DNA from 2 places in the Microbulbifer sp. ABM4_008 genome. Region 2 is predicted to be linked to the other one. Evidence: riboswitches for the same ligand, from Rfam matches in the RefSeq annotation. Region 2 holds a riboswitch; the other holds the start of a gene.

Region 1 (8,443 bases), 670 kb from region 2:
CTTCCAGGCCGTCAAGGCGGGTTAGCATGATGTTGTGTTGGCTGAGCTCGGCAATGGATTTGGGGCAGCCGTGTTCTTCCAGATAGGTCGGCGCGGCAATAAAAATAGGGCGGATACTAAATAGGGGCTGGGCGTAAAGCTGGCAATCGGGCAGGGTTTCCCAGACGCGAAAAGCAATGTCGATATCGTCCTCGATTAAATCCAGGTGATAGGGGCTGAAGATAAGCTCCAAGCTGAAATCGGGGAATGCTTTCTGAAAGTCATTGCAGATATGACTGAATACTTTTAAGCCGAGGGTTTCCGGAAAAGTGATTTTTAATTTTCCTCGGGTGAGCGTTGCCGCCTCTGCAATCTGGTCTTCCAGCTCGGTGAATGAGCTGATTATTTTTTGCCCTTTCTGGTAAGCAATCCTTCCGGCGTCTGTAACAGCGATTGCCCGGGTGGTGCGATTGAGCAATACCTGGCCAAGGGCCTGTTCAAGTTGAGCGAGAGTCTTGCTTACGGTGGGCGTAGACAGGCCCAAGTGCTTGGCAGCTTTGCTTAAGGAACCGTGATCAACAACACTGCAAAAAACGTTGATCAAATGGTATTTGTCGTACTCTCTACGCACAGACTGTTTCCTTAAAGCTAAAAGATCTTTTCAATATATCCCCTTTGTTAAATTAAAGTAAATAGTAAACTGCTTCCCCATACTAATCGACCAGGGAGATAAGGCTATGAATCCGTTAACTTGTCATTGTGGAGCGATTCATTTCAACAAGCTTATAGATGCCCTGTTTGTACCAGCGGGCCAAAGGGGGCACGCTGATACTGAAGTCGCTATCCATATCAGCGATCCTGAAAACTCACTGCGCAAATATCACTTTAAAGAGGGGGCTTTGCGGGAGAAGGCATTCTGCAAGCACTGCGGTGCGGAAATCTATGCGATCAATCGTAGCGGCGAGGTAGTGCACAACCCATCAGCAGAGGCAGCCTCTCGGCCGAACTATGCCGGTGTCCTTAATTACGGCTTTTAGCTGGCAGCACCTATTGATTGTGCAGTTTTGTCAGTAGATGCCTGCCGGCTTGCTATCCAGAAGCTCTTTAGGCCTGAGTGGTTAAGTACTTCAGGATATCGACAACCTGTGCGGGGGTCTGTGCCCAGGCCTGGGCGGCACCGTCCACTTCCTTGAGTGCGTGCACCAAGGATTCATCGTGAAGTGTGATATAGGACTTGCCTAAGGCTGCACAAAAGCCGGCATCAAATGCGGCGTTCCATTGTTTGTATTTCTCGCCAAATCGAATCACCGCCAAATCACAGTTTTCAATCAGGTGCTTGATTCGGATTGCGTTAACTTTGGCAGATTTGTGATCCCGCCAGAAAGCGTTCTGCTCCTCACCCAGGCCATCACCAGCGGCATCGCTGGCATCGTGGTTGGTGACTGCGGAAGAGAAGGAGATATCCAGCCCTTCTTTTTGGCAACCTTCGATAATTTGCGCACGCCAATCGGAGTGGATTTCGCCGGAGAGGTAAACTTTAAGCTTCATTGAGTGGCCCTGTAGAACTGGAGACTAATATGTGATTTAGAGTCACATACTAGCACTTGGAAGCTTTGAAATCCGGTAGTTGTTCTAGTTGGGAGGGACCTGAGAGAGATCAAATGGACACAGGCCCTGTGCGGGCAGGGCCTGTAAGGCCCTTTATTATAGGACTTGCTGCTCAAACTGGACGTCTTTGGGGAATTTCTCTGCGGGCAGGCGGGTTGAGTGCAATTGGGCTACTAGCCACTTGCCATCGATTTTCTTAACAATGGCGCTTTCCAACCACACCGCTTCTTTATTGCCATCCTCGGATTTAAAAATGGACTTGGTCCAGTAGTTGATGGTCAGCAGGTTCTCACGCTCTTCAAAATTGATAATGCTGAAGTAGTTGATTCTTTCCAGCTTTGAGGGCTTGGGCTTCATTACGGCGATAAGGTCCTCAATATCCCAGACTTCACCGTGCTCAAGGAGTATAAAATCGTCGCTGACGCCGTCTCGCATAGCCTGGTGGTCCAGGTTTGAAAGCGCAGCAAACAGCCCATCTATCGTTTTAAAACCCTCGGGTTTCTCTACCGCTTGTGCGTTGATAGCGATAAAGGTAAGTAGTATTGCAAAAAATGATCTGATCACAGGAGTACCTCTGTGGTTATTTTTTAGGGGTGTGAAAAAGGGGGGTATTTTAGCCGAGTCGGTCCCTAGTTGAATTACTTCGGTAGCAACCTCGAAAGCAACTTGGATTGCGCCGCAGTGACTGAAAGTCGCTTCTTGGGGATTGGGCCTATTCTAGCAGGGATTACTCAGCTGAGGCTGTGAGCCGATAGGCCTTTCAATAACTGTTGGGCTTTTTTCCCGATATATCTCCCTTGCTCCGGGGACCTTTGGGTTTGGTTACTCCATTGTACCCCGTGCCAGAGAATACAAAGGTAACCGTAGATCAGCTGCCATAACTCCAAGCGCTGATTGTCTTCAGGTGACACAGTGCGATTAAGATAGCACTCCAGTAAACTATTTTGCTCTCGCTGATTCAAGTTGTGTTCCTCTACCAAAACAGCGAGGTCATAGAATTTATCGCCCATTGCCGCGTACTCCCAGTCGATAGCGTATAGCTTGTCAGAGGGAGCCCAGATCAGGTTGCCGCCGGTTAGATCGTTGTGACACAGGCAAATTTCGTCGCCCATCCGATAAGCAGCATCAATTAATTGCGGAAGTTTCTCTTGCAGTGTGTCGAGCAAGTGGAAATAACTGGCTCGCTTGTCGATAAACTGCCTGTAACTTGAGATTTTCTCACCGATGTTTAATTGGGCATCAATTGCAGGGGAACCGTGTATACGGCGCAGCAGATCGGCAAGTTTTTCCAAACTGTGGGCGACATTTTTATCCCAGGGAGTGCCTTCAATATAGCGGGTCACCAAATATCGGTAATGTGGGTCACAGTAAACCAAAGGGGCACAGCTGTCGGAATATGTGGCAGCTTGCAGCGCCTGCTGTTCAGCAGCCCTGTCGAGATTGAGCTGATCGCTGATACTGGAGTTTATCCGCAGCACCATCAGCTGATCGGCGGACTCAACCAGAAAGGCGTTATTGGTCAGCCCCCCAGCCAGGGCCCTGACCACCGTGGGCCGGGCCTTGCTCCAATGATGCCAATCGTTGGGGATGATGTTGCTCAAGTCCTGGCTCATATCAGTTGGTCACTATGCCGCTGCCATTGTTTGAGGAGCGCTATCGGGTTGTTGTTTCTCTTTTCGGAAAATGGCCAACCACTGGAAATAGCCAATCACAACCAGCACCAGGTACAGCATAAACAATACGGCAGTAAGGTAGAGTTCTCTGTCCAGGTAGAGATAGATTGAAGCTCCGTCTACGACAATCCAGTAAAGCCAGTTCTCCAGTACCTTCCGGGTGACCATATAGGTGGTGACGATTGCCCCCAGAGTCGTGAATGAATCCAGGTAGGGGAGGGCGGCACTGGTGTTGCGATCCAGCAGGTAGCCGATCAGTAACGTCAGTATCAGGGTAGCGCCAATAACTATCGAGTGGGTTTTTCCGCTCCAGCGGTGGATTTTCAGATCGTCCTGCCGGTTGCGGTGATTTCGCCATTGCCACCAGCCATAAACCGCCATCAGCAGATAGAAAACCTGTAGAGCAGACTCCATTAACAGGCTGACATCCCAAAACAGAAAAAGATAGATCGCCGTACTGACAAAGGCGGCATACCAGCAGCTGATTTTCTCCCTCATGGCCAGAAGTAAATAAGCCAGAGCCAGTATTACAGCGGCTACCTCCCAGAGGGACATGGCCGCAATCGAAGCGCTGATTGCGGTGCTGATATCCTGGTCAAACATGCGCTTCTCCCGGGGCCAGGTCGCCGTCAATAAACTTACATACAAAAATGGCACGGCCAAACTGTTCGTAGGATTTGCGCATTTCCAACTTGAGCACATCCATCAGCAGATCGTAATCGCCAAACACCTGAGTACTCATTGTATTGGTGATTACCTTGAGTTTTGGATGGCTGTTTAACTGTGCGATAAACGCTTGAATAGCTGGGATGTACTCGTCCTTTAACGGATACATACTGATTTCGACAGAGAGCTGCATAATTCCCCTCTTGATAGAGAGTTTTGGAGCAGCGAAACGCTGCCCCAAAGTCACTGAGTGATTAGAAGGTGTAGGTGCCTGTTATCCCGGCAATCCGGGGCTCACCATACTGATAGTAGGGCTCGGGTGCGTAGCCATTGGCCGGGTTGTTGCCATACTGGTTACTGAAGTAAAACCCGCGCACATAGTAATCTTCGTCAGTCAGGTTTCTTCCCCACAGGGCAACATCCCAGTTATCTCCCTGGTAGGTCAGGCGAGCATTGACCAGTTCGTAGGCTGTGGATTTTTCGTCGTGGCTGTTTGAGAAGTAGAATTCGTCTTTACCCTCAAGCTCCAATCGCAAGATCAGGTTGGGAAGCAGATCGATTTCTGTACCGGTGAAGAACTGGTAGTTGGGGGCGTGAGCGATATCACGGCCATCCAGATCAACCGCAGCCAACACTGTTCCTGCGTAGTCATCGCGGGCATCGACATGGGAACTGCTTTCGTAGTCTTTAAATTCTGCATTCAGCCAGCCAGCAGAGGCGAAAAAGCGCAGGGCGTCGGTAGCCTGATAGTTCAGTTCCACCTCAAGACCAGTAGTGCTTCCGCCGGCAGCATTGGCAAGGTAGTCACTAAATGAGTAGTCGGCAGGGTTAAAGATAGAAACCTTGGCCTGAACGTCATCCCGGTCCTGGTAGAAAGCCGCAACCTGGGCTTGCAAACGATTCTCCAGCCAGCTGCCCTTAATACCTAATTCATAGTTGAGCATATGTTCGGTATCGAACTCGAACATGTCGCTGTTGATCTCAGTGTTGCTTGTTGATTCTGAGATGATTCTGCCGTTTACACCGCCGGCTTTATAGCCTCGGGAAACCGTAGCGTAGAGCAAGGTGTTGTCGGTGTAATGGTATTGCAGGGAGATATTGCCGCCCCACAGGTTTTCTCCATTATCTGCATCGATGTTATAGGAATCTGAGTAATCGGCTTCGCGTCTTTCCAATCTCAGACCGGTGATCAAGTTGATCGCAGGGGTGATTTCCGTAGAGAGCTGGCCGTAGATGGCAGAGTTTTCAGTATCAAAAGTGCTGCGGAAGCTCTGGTTGCGATTAAGGTCCTCGCGCTCCGTGCGGCCATAAAGGCCCACAACCCAGTGGCTGCGATCCCAGAATAACTTGGACTCTTCGGTAGAGAGTGCGCGAAGGTCAATGCTGATATTGTCTTTATCGCGCTGGTAATTATCCGTGGAGCTGTATTCCCAGGAATGAAAGCCGACATAGCTCCAATCCTCATCGTAGCCATATTCTGTATCTGAATCGGCGAGGCTGAGAGTGCCTTCTAGGGTAAAGTTCTCGTTGCCGGACCATTGAGCAGTCAATGCGCCGGCAAAGGTTTCCTGGCGATCCCAGCCGGGCTGGTCAGATTGCGTTTCGCGAGTGTTATAGAGAGAGAAAGCATCGTAGCCGTTATCAACGTCGATATAGAAGAGGGTAACGCCCAGCTTTAAATCGTCGGACGGGGAGTAGGCCAGCTTACCGCGCAGTACAGACTCATCAATATTGCTGGTGTCATCGCGGTTGAGATACACATTCTCGGTATAGCCGTCGGATTTGCGTTTGCTGGCAGCCAATCGATAGCCAAGAGCATCGCTCAAAGAACCACTGGTAGCCGCGGACAGACTCTGTCCATTGTACTCACTTAGCTCGGCGGACACCTTGGTGTTCGACTCACTGGTGGGCGCTGCACTGGTCATGTTGATCAGGCCGGCCAGGGCATTAGCGCCGTACACTGTACCCTGTGGGCCCCGCAGGATTTCCACTTGATCGATATCCAGGGTGCTGGCTGCGAGCCCCAGGCCAGTAAAGTCGATACCGTCGATGATCAGGCCAACTGAGGGGTTTACTGGGTCGATAAACTGGCTGCGCTCACCAATTCCGCGAATCTGTACAAATCGTCCCCTGGAGGCGCCGGAGGAAAAATTCACATTGGGCGCCATGTTCAAAAGCTGGTCCAGATTGGCCGCGCCCCGCGCATCGATCGCGCTTTCATCCAGCACGGTAACACTGGAAGGAAGCTCCAAAAGGTTGGTTTCCCGTAGCTGTGCCGTAACCACCACTTCCTCAAGCCCGGTTTCTGCGGTATTAGCGGTGGCGATACCGGCGAACAGGCTGCTGGCAAGGCTGACAGACCAGGCAATAGGGTGGGTGGGAAACTGTTTTTTCATGGTTCTCTCTCGAATAACGGCAGTGAAAGAGACCCGGAGTGCGACGTGGGGAGGTTTTGCTTTGTCTACCTATTCCTACGCCGGTATTAACCGGATCAGGTTCAAGGGTTTGTCGCGACAGACCAATTTGATCCCCGGACATCTCAGGCAAGGCCACCCCTTAGGTTTTGCGGGCGCGATGATAGCAGAAACTGGGGTATAAAGTGGTAAAAGCAAGGAAGGGAAAGCGCTTATGGATCAGGTATCTTACTTCAGTGGCAAGACGGCACTGATTACCGGTGGTGCTTCTGGAATCGGTGCGGCCTTGGCCTGTCGACTAGCAGCACTTGGGGCTCAAGCCATTATCGCGGATATCCAGCAGGACCTCGCTACGCAGGTTGTCAGCCAAATACAGGAGTCCGGTGGGAGAGCATCGTTTGTTCACTTGGATGTTCGTAACTTTGATCAATTTTTTCAGGTCATTAGTGAAATATCTCCGTTAGATTTCCTTTTTAACAATGCTGGTATAGGGGTGGGTGGATATTTTTCCGATCATAATCTTGAAGATTGGAAAGTGGCGATTGATATCAATTTGTTTGGCGTTATTCATGGGCTCCAATGTGGTTTCCAGGTCATGAAGCGTCAAGGCTCTGGCCATATTATCAATACTGCCTCAATGGCGGCTTTAGTTCCGTCGCCAGCAATGGCCGCCTACTCAGCCTCCAAGAGTGCTGTGGTGGCAATATCAAAGGCTATTCGCCCTGAAGCTGAGTCCTGCGGTGTTCGAGTGAGTGTTTTGTGTCCCGGGGCAGTATCAACGCCGATTTTGCAGGGAGGTGGCGTCAATGGGCGGATGCCAACCCCCATTCCTCCTCAACAGCAGGCAGAAATGTTCGAGCCTCTGGGGCCAATATCTGCTGATGCTTTTGCAGAAAAGGCTTTGTCTCAAATTGCAAAGAACAAAGAAATTATTGTTGTGCCAGCAAAACTTAAGTTGCTGTGGTGGCTGGAAAGATTGTTTCCCTCTTTGCTGTGTCGCCTTTCCTTTAAACAGATGGAAAAAATACTTCAGCCGTTGGGAATAAAATAATTGTATCTTTGGAAAGGCGGAGTAAATTGGGAAATGATAATGTCCTGTGACCACTGTGGTGAAGTTTGGGAGTTTTCTGCTAAGACCCTGTCGAATATTCAAGGGATAGCACGGGATTTTCCTGAGGGGCGCATTACTGCAAGCTTAGTAAAGGCGCTGAGAAGGGAACTTAAGCTGCCCATGCTCTACAGCAAAAATTTTGCTAATCATTTGACTATGAGAGAAGGTTGCTGTTTTTACTGCCAGGAGCCCCTGGGCATAGAAGAGGCGTTTATAAAACACTGTCGGGGCTGTGGAGCCTTGAATTTGGATCGCAGATTCGCTTAATGGAGAGCAGCTAATTTAGAAGCGCCCGGCGTGCCAAATTATCAGCATGCCGGGGTGGTGTAGGGGAATAACGGAAGTGATTACTTCTTCACCAACAATAACCCTGTTTCAGTATGGTCGGTATAAGGGAACTGATCGAAGAGCGCGAAGCGCTCAATGCGATGGGTTTTGGTCAGCGACTCCAGGTTTTCCAATTGGGTTTCCGGATTGCAGGAGATATACAGGATTCTCGGGAAGCGGGCGACCATCGCACAGGTGTCTTCATCCAAGCCCGCTCGGGGGGGATCAACCAGGACGGTGGAGAAGTCGTAGCTATCCAGATCTATATCCTTAAGGCGACGAAAGGGGCGTACCTTATCGATGGCCTGGGTAAACTCTTCACTGGATAGACGTACGATATCCAGATTGGTGATCTGGTTGTTGGCGATATTCTCCTGGGCCGAATTTACCGATACCTTGGAGATTTCAGTGGCCAGGACCTTGCGGAATTTCTCGCTGAGCGGGATGGTGAAATTGCCATTGCCACAGTAGAGCTCCAGCAGATCGCTATCACTGTCTCCGCAGGCACTTCTCGCCCACTGGATCATGGAACGACAGATCTCTCCATTGGGTTGGGTAAAGCTGCCTTCTACCTGTTTGTACTGGTAAGTTTTCCCATCGATATCCAGTTTTTCGGTAACGAAGTCACGCTCCAAAACCACTTTTTGCTTGCGCGAGCGCCCCAA
Region 2 (8,443 bases):
CGATTCTTGGGGGAGAGGACTCTCCCCCAAAATACTCATTAGCCCTTGTGATAAATCTCGCTACCCATGTCCTTAAATTTAATCGACATTTCCTCCATGCCCTGTGCCGCTTCCTGCTTGGCCGCATAATCGCGCACATCCTGGGTAATTTTCATGGAGCAGAATTTCGGGCCGCACATGGAGCAGAAGTGAGCTACCTTGCCGGATTCCTTTGGCAAGGTTTCATCGTGATAGGTGCGTGCCCGCTCCGGGTCCAAACCGAGATTGAACTGGTCTTCCCAACGGAATTCAAAGCGGGCTTTTGACAGGGCGTCATCGCGCTTCTGTGCCCGCGGATGCCCTTTGGCCAGGTCTGCGGCATGAGCCGCAATCTTATAGGCCATAAGGCCCTCTTTAACATCCTCTTTATTGGGTAGGCCCAGGTGCTCTTTGGGGGTCACATAGCAGAGCATGGCGCAACCGTAAGTGCCGATAAGTGCAGCGCCGATGCCGGAAGTAATGTGGTCGTAGCCTGGAGCAATATCCGTGGTCAATGGACCTAGAGTGTAGAAAGGTGCGCCGTGGCAGCGCTTCAGCTGCTCATCCATATTTTCTTTGATCTTATGGATAGCCACATGACCGGGGCCTTCGATCATCGTCTGAACATCGTGCTTCCAGGCAATTTCAGTCAGCTCGCCAAGCGTGTGCAGCTCGCCAAACTGGGCTTCATCGTTAGCATCCGCAATGGAGCCCGGGCGCAGGCCATCACCGAGACTAAAGCTCACATCGTAAGCCTTCATAATCTCACAGATTTCCTCGAAGTGGGTGTAGAGGAAATTCTCTTGGTGATGGGCGAGACACCATTTGGCCATAATGGAACCACCGCGAGAGACAATCCCGGTCATACGTTTGGCAGTGAGCGGCACATAGCGCAAAAGCACGCCAGCATGAATAGTGAAGTAATCCACCCCCTGCTCCGCCTGCTCAATCAAGGTGTCGCGGAACACATCCCAGTTAAGATCTTCAGCAATTCCGTTTACTTTCTCCAGCGCCTGGTAAATTGGCACAGTACCGATGGGCACTGGCGAGTTTCGCAGAATCCACTCGCGGGTTTCGTGGATATTGGCACCGGTAGACAGATCCATCACCGTGTCCGCGCCCCACTTGGTAGACCAAACCAGTTTCTCCACTTCCTCTTCAATGGAAGAAGTCACAGCAGAATTACCAATATTTGCATTCACCTTGCACAGGAAGTTGCGCCCGATAATCATCGGCTCCACTTCCGGGTGATTAATATTCGCCGGGATAATTGCCCGCCCTTCTGCAACTTCCCGGCGCACAAATTCCGGCGTGATTTGCTCGGGGATGTAAATACCATCACGTGCCTTCTGGTATTCACTTTCACTCATTTCCGCTGCCAACTTGGCTCGCCCCATATTTTCGCGCACTGCGATAAATTCCATCTCTGGGGTAATAATGCCGCGGCGGGCATAGTGCATCTGAGATACATTCTGTCCCGGTTTGGCCCGGCGAGGACTGGGAAGGTTTTCAAAGCGGATATGATCCAACCCCTGGTCCGCCATACGCTTCTGGCTGTAGGCCGCCTGGCGAGAATCCAGCAGTTCGGTATCTCTACGGGCCTCTATCCAGCCCTGGCGCAATTTGGGCAGCCCTTCCCGTACATCCACTTTAAAATTGGGCTCGGAATAGGGGCCCGAAGTATCGTAAATGGTGAGGGGCTCATTGGGTTCAAACACCGGATTCTCTGCATCCCCACCTACCAAACTATCTCCCAAACAGATCTGACGAGCACCAACCTGGATGTCGGCAGTTTCACCGGGCAAATACACCTTGCTCGAGTTAGGGAAAGACTGAACCGTGAGATTCTCAAGAAATTCTTTAGCGGAATCGCGACTGGCAGCGCGGGAGGACTTTCCGGCTTTACCGGATTGTTCAATGATCTCAGACATGCGTAACCTTAAAACTTGGGAATTTAAAGGTCGCAGCATCCAGGGCACATACAAAGAGAAAAGACGCCAAACTGTAACAAAACAGGCGACTTCAGATCTTGTTCCCTACGCGGGGGTTACCCCGATCAGGTTCAACGGATCTCGCAACAGCGATCTCAGCCCACAGGCACTCCGACAAGTAGAGCGCAGTATAGTGGAAGCACCAGAGGAAGAACAGATGGCATAAAACTGTGCCAGAAAAACTAAAGCTTTGAACCGCAATAAAGTAATCAATGCTCTTGGCGACAAAACTCCAACAGACTTCAATTTATTGATAACTGACCAAAGGGTCTCAAACATTCACCACTCACAACACCTGAGTGCGTCCTACACTCCTTCTCGTTTACCGGAGCAGTGAAAAAAACGATAACAACTTACGGCGAAAGTCGGTGTGGGAGAAAATACAATGTTGAATAAATATGGAGTTCTAGTAACGCTCTGTTTGAGCATCTTGTCGATACAGCCAGCAATGGCAGCCCCCTCCAAGTCTGTTGCTGCGGGTGACAGTATTACCATGGCATTCGGTGCAGACTGTACCCGCAATAAGTATTTCTGGGACCTGTTTTGTCTTCTCGGCGGAGACCAACCCGAGCATTCCTGGTTTGACGGCGACGACAATTCAGTGGAGAGTGTTCACGATAAATATAAAGTTAACTACCCCAATATGGCTGCCAATAAAAGCGCAGCGGAATCCGGTGCTGAGATGCGTAGTGGAGGCGACAACTTCTCCACTCAAGCCGATCGGATTCTATCCCAAAGTAATTTACCTGATCATGTCGAGGTAGTATTGGGTGGTAATGACATCTGTAACCGGGAATGCGTCGATCCAGCCAACTGTAACGATCCACTCTACACCGATAGCGAGTGGCGCTCGGCAGTTCAAGCTGGACTGGACAAATTAGTCGATGGTCTCCCTAACGGTTCAACGATAGTACTCGGCTCAGTACCACGAGTACACGATCTCCGGGCAGCTGGTCTGGATAAGCAAAGCGGTAATTCCCGCGTAGATTGCGAGAGTGTCTGGTCGACTTTCGGAATTTGCCGAATTGCAACAAATGGCGGCTCGATGAATGGAGAGAGCTTTGCTACTCGTTATAACGGAATAGCCGCAGCCCAACAACGTTATAATGAAATCCTTGTTGAGGAAGCAGAAAGTTACAACGGTATGAATGGGGTAGAAGTTGTTGCTGAATATACCGGTGAGGATGAGTTAAATGCCGGGACTTTTCAGTTTAATAAAGATGATATTGATGGTGGGGACTGTTTCCACCCAAGCATTCAAGGACAAAATATTGTTGCTGATCTACTGTGGCAAGGAAATCCGGATAAATAAGTAACTTTTACTGCTCGGTAAATTCAGGGCCCGCAATAATATACTGCGGGCCCTAATCAATTCACTTACCTAAATCCTCATCAAAGTAACCATTCTCTTCAACCACATACTGCAATCTATGCGGCAAACCTTTTCTCATAAAGGCGACATCAATTACTTTTCCACTGGTAAGAGCATTCCACAGCTCATTCTGACCACTGTGGACCCAACTGTCATTGACTCTCAACAGCACATCGTTTTCCTCGAACCCAAGTGCAGTAAAGAACTCATTGTTAGCCACACCCTCCAAGCGCATCAAATGGTGGCCCTCAACTTCCAGCTCCGCCTCAATAAATTTAGCCTCCAAGAATTCTCGTTGTTCGAGTTGCTTCGCCAACCACTCTTGCCCAAGAGTCAAGACACCAGCCGGCTCGATTAGTTTTTTACCGTTTTCTCCCTGAGGCTGTTCAATACGTTTGCGCAGCTCCTCATCGTGCTGATGGGACAAAGTTAAAGGGATAATATTACCTTCTTCACCTTGCAATAGCAGACGCTCCAGGGAGCCCTGATTATCAATAACGGCATAGTGCCCTTTCAAACGCTTCAGAAAGACATCTTTAAGAACAGACTGCCCCAGTGAAAAATTCTGTGCCTTCTGCCCATTTACTTCTATTAAAGCTTTGGACTTATTCTCTATACTCGATTCACTAACTCCTACCAGGGCAAGAGGTAGATCCGTAACAGGTAATTGATTTTCAGTATCTTTTTGTTGTTTCCATGTATATTTTTGCTGAGGATCTATATCAAGCCTGATTAGTTCCTTTTCTATCCAGTAAGAATATTGCTCAAATGATCGTGCGCCCTTTAGATACAAACCGTTTATAAAAACAACCGGCACATTTGTAAGGCCAAGCCCTAAAGCAATTTCCTGATCCCCAAGAACAACTTCTTTATAATTCATATCTCCAATACAGGTTTTAAATTGCTTGTCATCGATCAGTAAACTGCTTGCGGTCTGGGAGTAAGATTTCTCACCAAGGTTTGGAGTTTTTGCGTATAAGGCGTCGTGATATTCCCAAAAAATATTGTGCTCACCAGCGCACTTAGCCGAAATAGCAGCTTTGATACCCTCCCGATGGAACTTAAGGGGAAAATCAAAATTTACCTGGCGAACCCAACCAGAATAGTCACTCAACAAACGCCTCAAGGTTGGCTGAAAGGATTTACAGTGGGGAGATTGAAAGGAGCAGAACACAGCAATTGTTATAGGCGCTTCGGGATTTCCTCGAGCGGCGCGCCCGCCATAATCAAGATCTATCCGTGGTGGCTCTGGAACGGGAAGCATAACTTCTATTTCTTGACCATCTTTTGCTGTTTTGGCAATCATTTCATGCAGCTTGTTGAGACGTAATTTATGCTCCATTTCAGCAATATCATACAACACAAGCTGGAGCTCCTTATCCAAGGCCTCCACGCTGACCTCCTGGCCATCAATCCGTGCAGCTATATGTTGTTGATCAAGTACTTTAGTTCCTACTGTTATTTCCGCATCCTTTGAACACCCCCCCATTAGGCTCAAAATACCCAACGCCATTAACTTTGCTATAACATTCCTTAGTCGATTCACTGGTAATTCTCCTTTTACCGGTTTTGACCAATCTTACTCACCAATTCTCATTTCAGCCGCTTACAGCAAGCTTTATTCAGAACGTGTTCAAAAAATGAGAACCAGGCAAGCTTTTTGGCATCTAAGCTAACGTCTCTCCAGTAGAGGGAATATCCAACAAACTAACCCTGAGTAATTTCGCGAGCCTATTCGATCCTTAGATCACTGCCCCCCATATGAAATCGCTTTTAAAACTACATGGGAAAATCTTGAAACCAAAACAAGCAATAGATCATATCGAAGTATCCAATAAGAGCTATAGCCAAAAGTATCGATTGCAGGAAACTCCAAATCGTCTATTAGAAGACGCTTTAGCGGAAGAATAAATTCAAGTCTCCTACAGTGATGCCAGATCCGTTTATGACAGGGACAGTAAAAATAGAGAATCTACAGTCAATTTACGGCCAAATACTCAGATGTACTACAATTACTCAACGGTACTCTACTGAAAATTCATAGCTCGAGTTATTGGTACAACTTTCGCAATGGATAACATCACCATGATACGACTACCACTTATTACCATCGTTTGACTTCACAGCGAGCCTATAGACCTTGTTAAATAGATGGATAGCTTAGTTGTGTTAATCATAAGCACCCTCAAGATACACCCGACACCAGACCAAATTTTTATATTCCACAGTAAAAAAGTAAAAGTAACTCTCAAGGAGAATAATTCTTTTGGGCTAAAGAAACACACATCTAATTCACCACTATGACTGGTTCGTATGGATCAATGAAAGAAAGCCAGCATACCTTTGAAAAATTATCAGAAATACAAGACCTGAAAAGAATACAACTGGTTGTTGGTGGTCTTGGCTTTATAGGCCAGTACTTAACATGGGGACTATTACGAAAAGGTTTTAATGTAGTTTTAATTGCGCGAAATGATATTCATGATCGATTCGAGCAGATAAAACAAAGAAATAGTTTTGTCAATCCTATTTACAAACTTTCGAAAAATGATTTCGACCGACTTATAATCATTTCAGGAGATTTGAACAGGCCAAAGCTCAGCTTAAGTTCTATGTCTTACAGACAACTACACTCGCTACACATTGGTTCAATTTGGAATTGTGCAGCTGACATGCGCTATAGCTATAGCAACCTGCAGCAAAGCATTAATACAAATATTAACGGTGTGGAACGATTAATAGAGGTTGCTGTAGCAGCAAAATGTCGGTTCAACCAAATATCAACCAGTTTTATTGCCGGTAAAGATCATGCCAGCGGAGTAACTATAAAGGAAAAACTCTATCAACCTAAAGAATTTTTTAATGCTTATGATTACACCAAAAATGCAGCAGAGAACTTAATTGCAAAGTCCAAAAACCTGGAATACACCATCTATAGGCCAACTATTGTCCTAGGAGACTCGGTGACTGGCTACACAAACTCTCAGTCCGGTTACTATGAATATGTAAAACTGCTAAATAGACTAAAAGAACAGAATGTACAGACCCCCATTCACCTAAAATATCTTCCAAACTGCCTTATCAATGTCATTCCGGTTGACACTTGCTGTGATGCAATATTAAAGATTTCAAACAACCATGAACTCACAAAAAACCAATACTTTAATATTGCCGACTCTAACCCAATGACAATCGACGAATTCGTTAAGTTTAATCGCGATTACTTTGAGCTAGATTTAAGGCAAATTCAAGACAGCCACGTATTGTTAAGTAGCCTACCAGAAAAAGAAAGGCGGATACTTAAGATTATTAATAGAATGCAAAATGGACCATTTTTAAACAGTGACTTCAGGTTTTGCAGCGCAAATAGCCAAAGAGTCTTAGGTCACCCTGTTCAGAATCAATGGCGTAATAGCAAGAGTTATCTAACCAAAGTGGTGGACTATTTTTTAAATCAAACGTAACTAAATTCAGCCCGATCAGGTATGCCATGAACAAACCTAGTGACATATCACTTTCCCATTATGCAAACAGAATCAGTTACTCAGGGCCAAATGAAGATTCAAGATCAGAGCTTAAAGCTCTAAACATCAATGAAAATGATAATATTTTATGTGTTACTGGCGGTGGAGATCGCGCATTAAGCCTTCTACTGGGTAATCCCAAAAAAATAACCGCCATTGACTTGAATCCCAGCCAAAACTATCTCTTGGAACTAAAAAAAATTGGCATCCAGAAATTAAATTATGAGGAATTTTTAAGGTTCTCAGGAATACTCCCATGCAAAAAGAGATTAAACACCTATGACAACATAAAATCCTTTTTATCAAAAAAGGCGGAGTTATTTTGGTCAAGCAACATAAATATCATTGAAAAAGGGCTTATTTATGAAGGCGCTTTCGAAAAGCACTTCAAGTTAATCAGTATGATAATTAAAGTTATTCGACCCAGCAAAATAAAAACTCTAACCCACCTAAAAAGCATTGAAGAACAGCGTGAGTTTGTTAAAAACAAATGGAACACCCCAACCTGGAAAACATTTTTGCATTTCCTTACCAACAAATATTTCTTCAGAACTTTCCTTAAAGATCCTGGGTTCTATGAACACATCCCACAAGAAGTGTCAATTTCTGAGTATTTATTAAGCAGAATGGACCACTCTCTAATGAACCACCTGGTTCTTGACAATTTCTTTATGACATTCCTGCTAACTGGAAAATACAACCCCGAATATGGAATGCCTTTATATTTGGAAAAAAACAACTACCCAGTAATTAAGGGAGCACTAGATAAAACAGCCATAGAAATAGTAACCTCACCGATAGAACAATATTTATACAACTGTAAAAATAAAATTGACAAATTCTCCATTTCTGACGTCTCAGCTTATCTTGATGAAGAGAGCTTTGTTTCCCTACTAAACGCAATATACTCAGCAGCTAGCGAAAACAGCATCCTCTGCATGCGCCATTTTATTACCAAAAGAATAATTCCTGACTCTATAAAAAATAAATTTTCTTTTAACCCAGTTCTTGAGGAAGAGCTCAATAATAGCGATATATCGTTTGTTTATAGCTTTAATGTTGGAGTGAAAAGAGGACACTAAATTACCTCACCAATGTATAGCTGTTACAGTAATTTAAATGACAGCTACCTTTAGGAATTCCTAATAGAAGACTTACAACGCTGCTCGCCAGCTAAGCTAGAGTACAGCGCAGGCACTAAAAAGGGCCGCCCTATTAGACTACCCTTTTTCTAATTAGAAGCCTGATAAACCACTATACCGGTTTAGACCACCACAGGCGCAGTTCACCTCCAATCCAGCAGGTAGGGCTGTCCCACACTGCCCTATGGGCGCCTCCGGTGTTCCAAGCTGGCACGGCTCCGGGATCGCGCACGACTCACATGGCAGCGCAGGTGCTGCCCGGTAGTAAAAGTATTTCACCCTATCCAAACAACAGGGAAACTTGCAGGGGTTTTGTTTTACGCGGATTTCCACAGTCTGGGGTTACTAACAGAAAGTCTGGATAGAGTTGTGTGTAACTTTAATAAACGGGCTAGA

The links. Region 2 has a riboswitch for thiamine pyrophosphate ahead of thiC (phosphomethylpyrimidine synthase ThiC). Riboswitches for the same ligand answer to the same signal wherever they lie in the genome.
Region 1: another riboswitch for thiamine pyrophosphate. It lies ahead of ACYX4J_RS08220 (TonB-dependent receptor); the one in region 2 lies ahead of thiC (phosphomethylpyrimidine synthase ThiC).

What each region holds. Positions count from the first base shown of each region.
Region 1 covers NZ_CM149970.1:1,868,379-1,876,821, forward strand. Annotated here, with positions in the region: gene ACYX4J_RS08185 (LysR family transcriptional regulator) at 1-610, opposite strand, end outside; gene ACYX4J_RS08190 (GFA family protein) at 717-1,016, shown strand; gene ACYX4J_RS08195 (YtoQ family protein) at 1,084-1,527, opposite strand; gene ACYX4J_RS08200 (nuclear transport factor 2 family protein) at 1,684-2,151, opposite strand; gene ACYX4J_RS08205 (phosphotransferase) at 2,319-3,200, opposite strand; gene pnuC (nicotinamide riboside transporter PnuC) at 3,213-3,863, opposite strand; gene ACYX4J_RS08215 (hypothetical protein) at 3,856-4,119, opposite strand; gene ACYX4J_RS08220 (TonB-dependent receptor) at 4,181-6,322, opposite strand; TPP riboswitch at 6,378-6,493, opposite strand; gene ACYX4J_RS08225 (SDR family NAD(P)-dependent oxidoreductase) at 6,555-7,391, shown strand; gene trmA (tRNA (uridine(54)-C5)-methyltransferase TrmA) at 7,799-8,443, opposite strand, start outside.
Region 2 covers NZ_CM149970.1:1,197,043-1,205,485, reverse strand. Annotated here, with positions in the region: gene thiC (phosphomethylpyrimidine synthase ThiC) at 39-1,949, opposite strand; TPP riboswitch at 2,035-2,133, opposite strand; gene ACYX4J_RS05250 (SGNH/GDSL hydrolase family protein) at 2,395-3,321, shown strand; gene ACYX4J_RS05245 (thioredoxin domain-containing protein) at 3,383-4,927, opposite strand; gene ACYX4J_RS05240 (SDR family oxidoreductase) at 5,703-6,845, shown strand; gene ACYX4J_RS05235 (DUF3419 family protein) at 6,872-7,987, shown strand.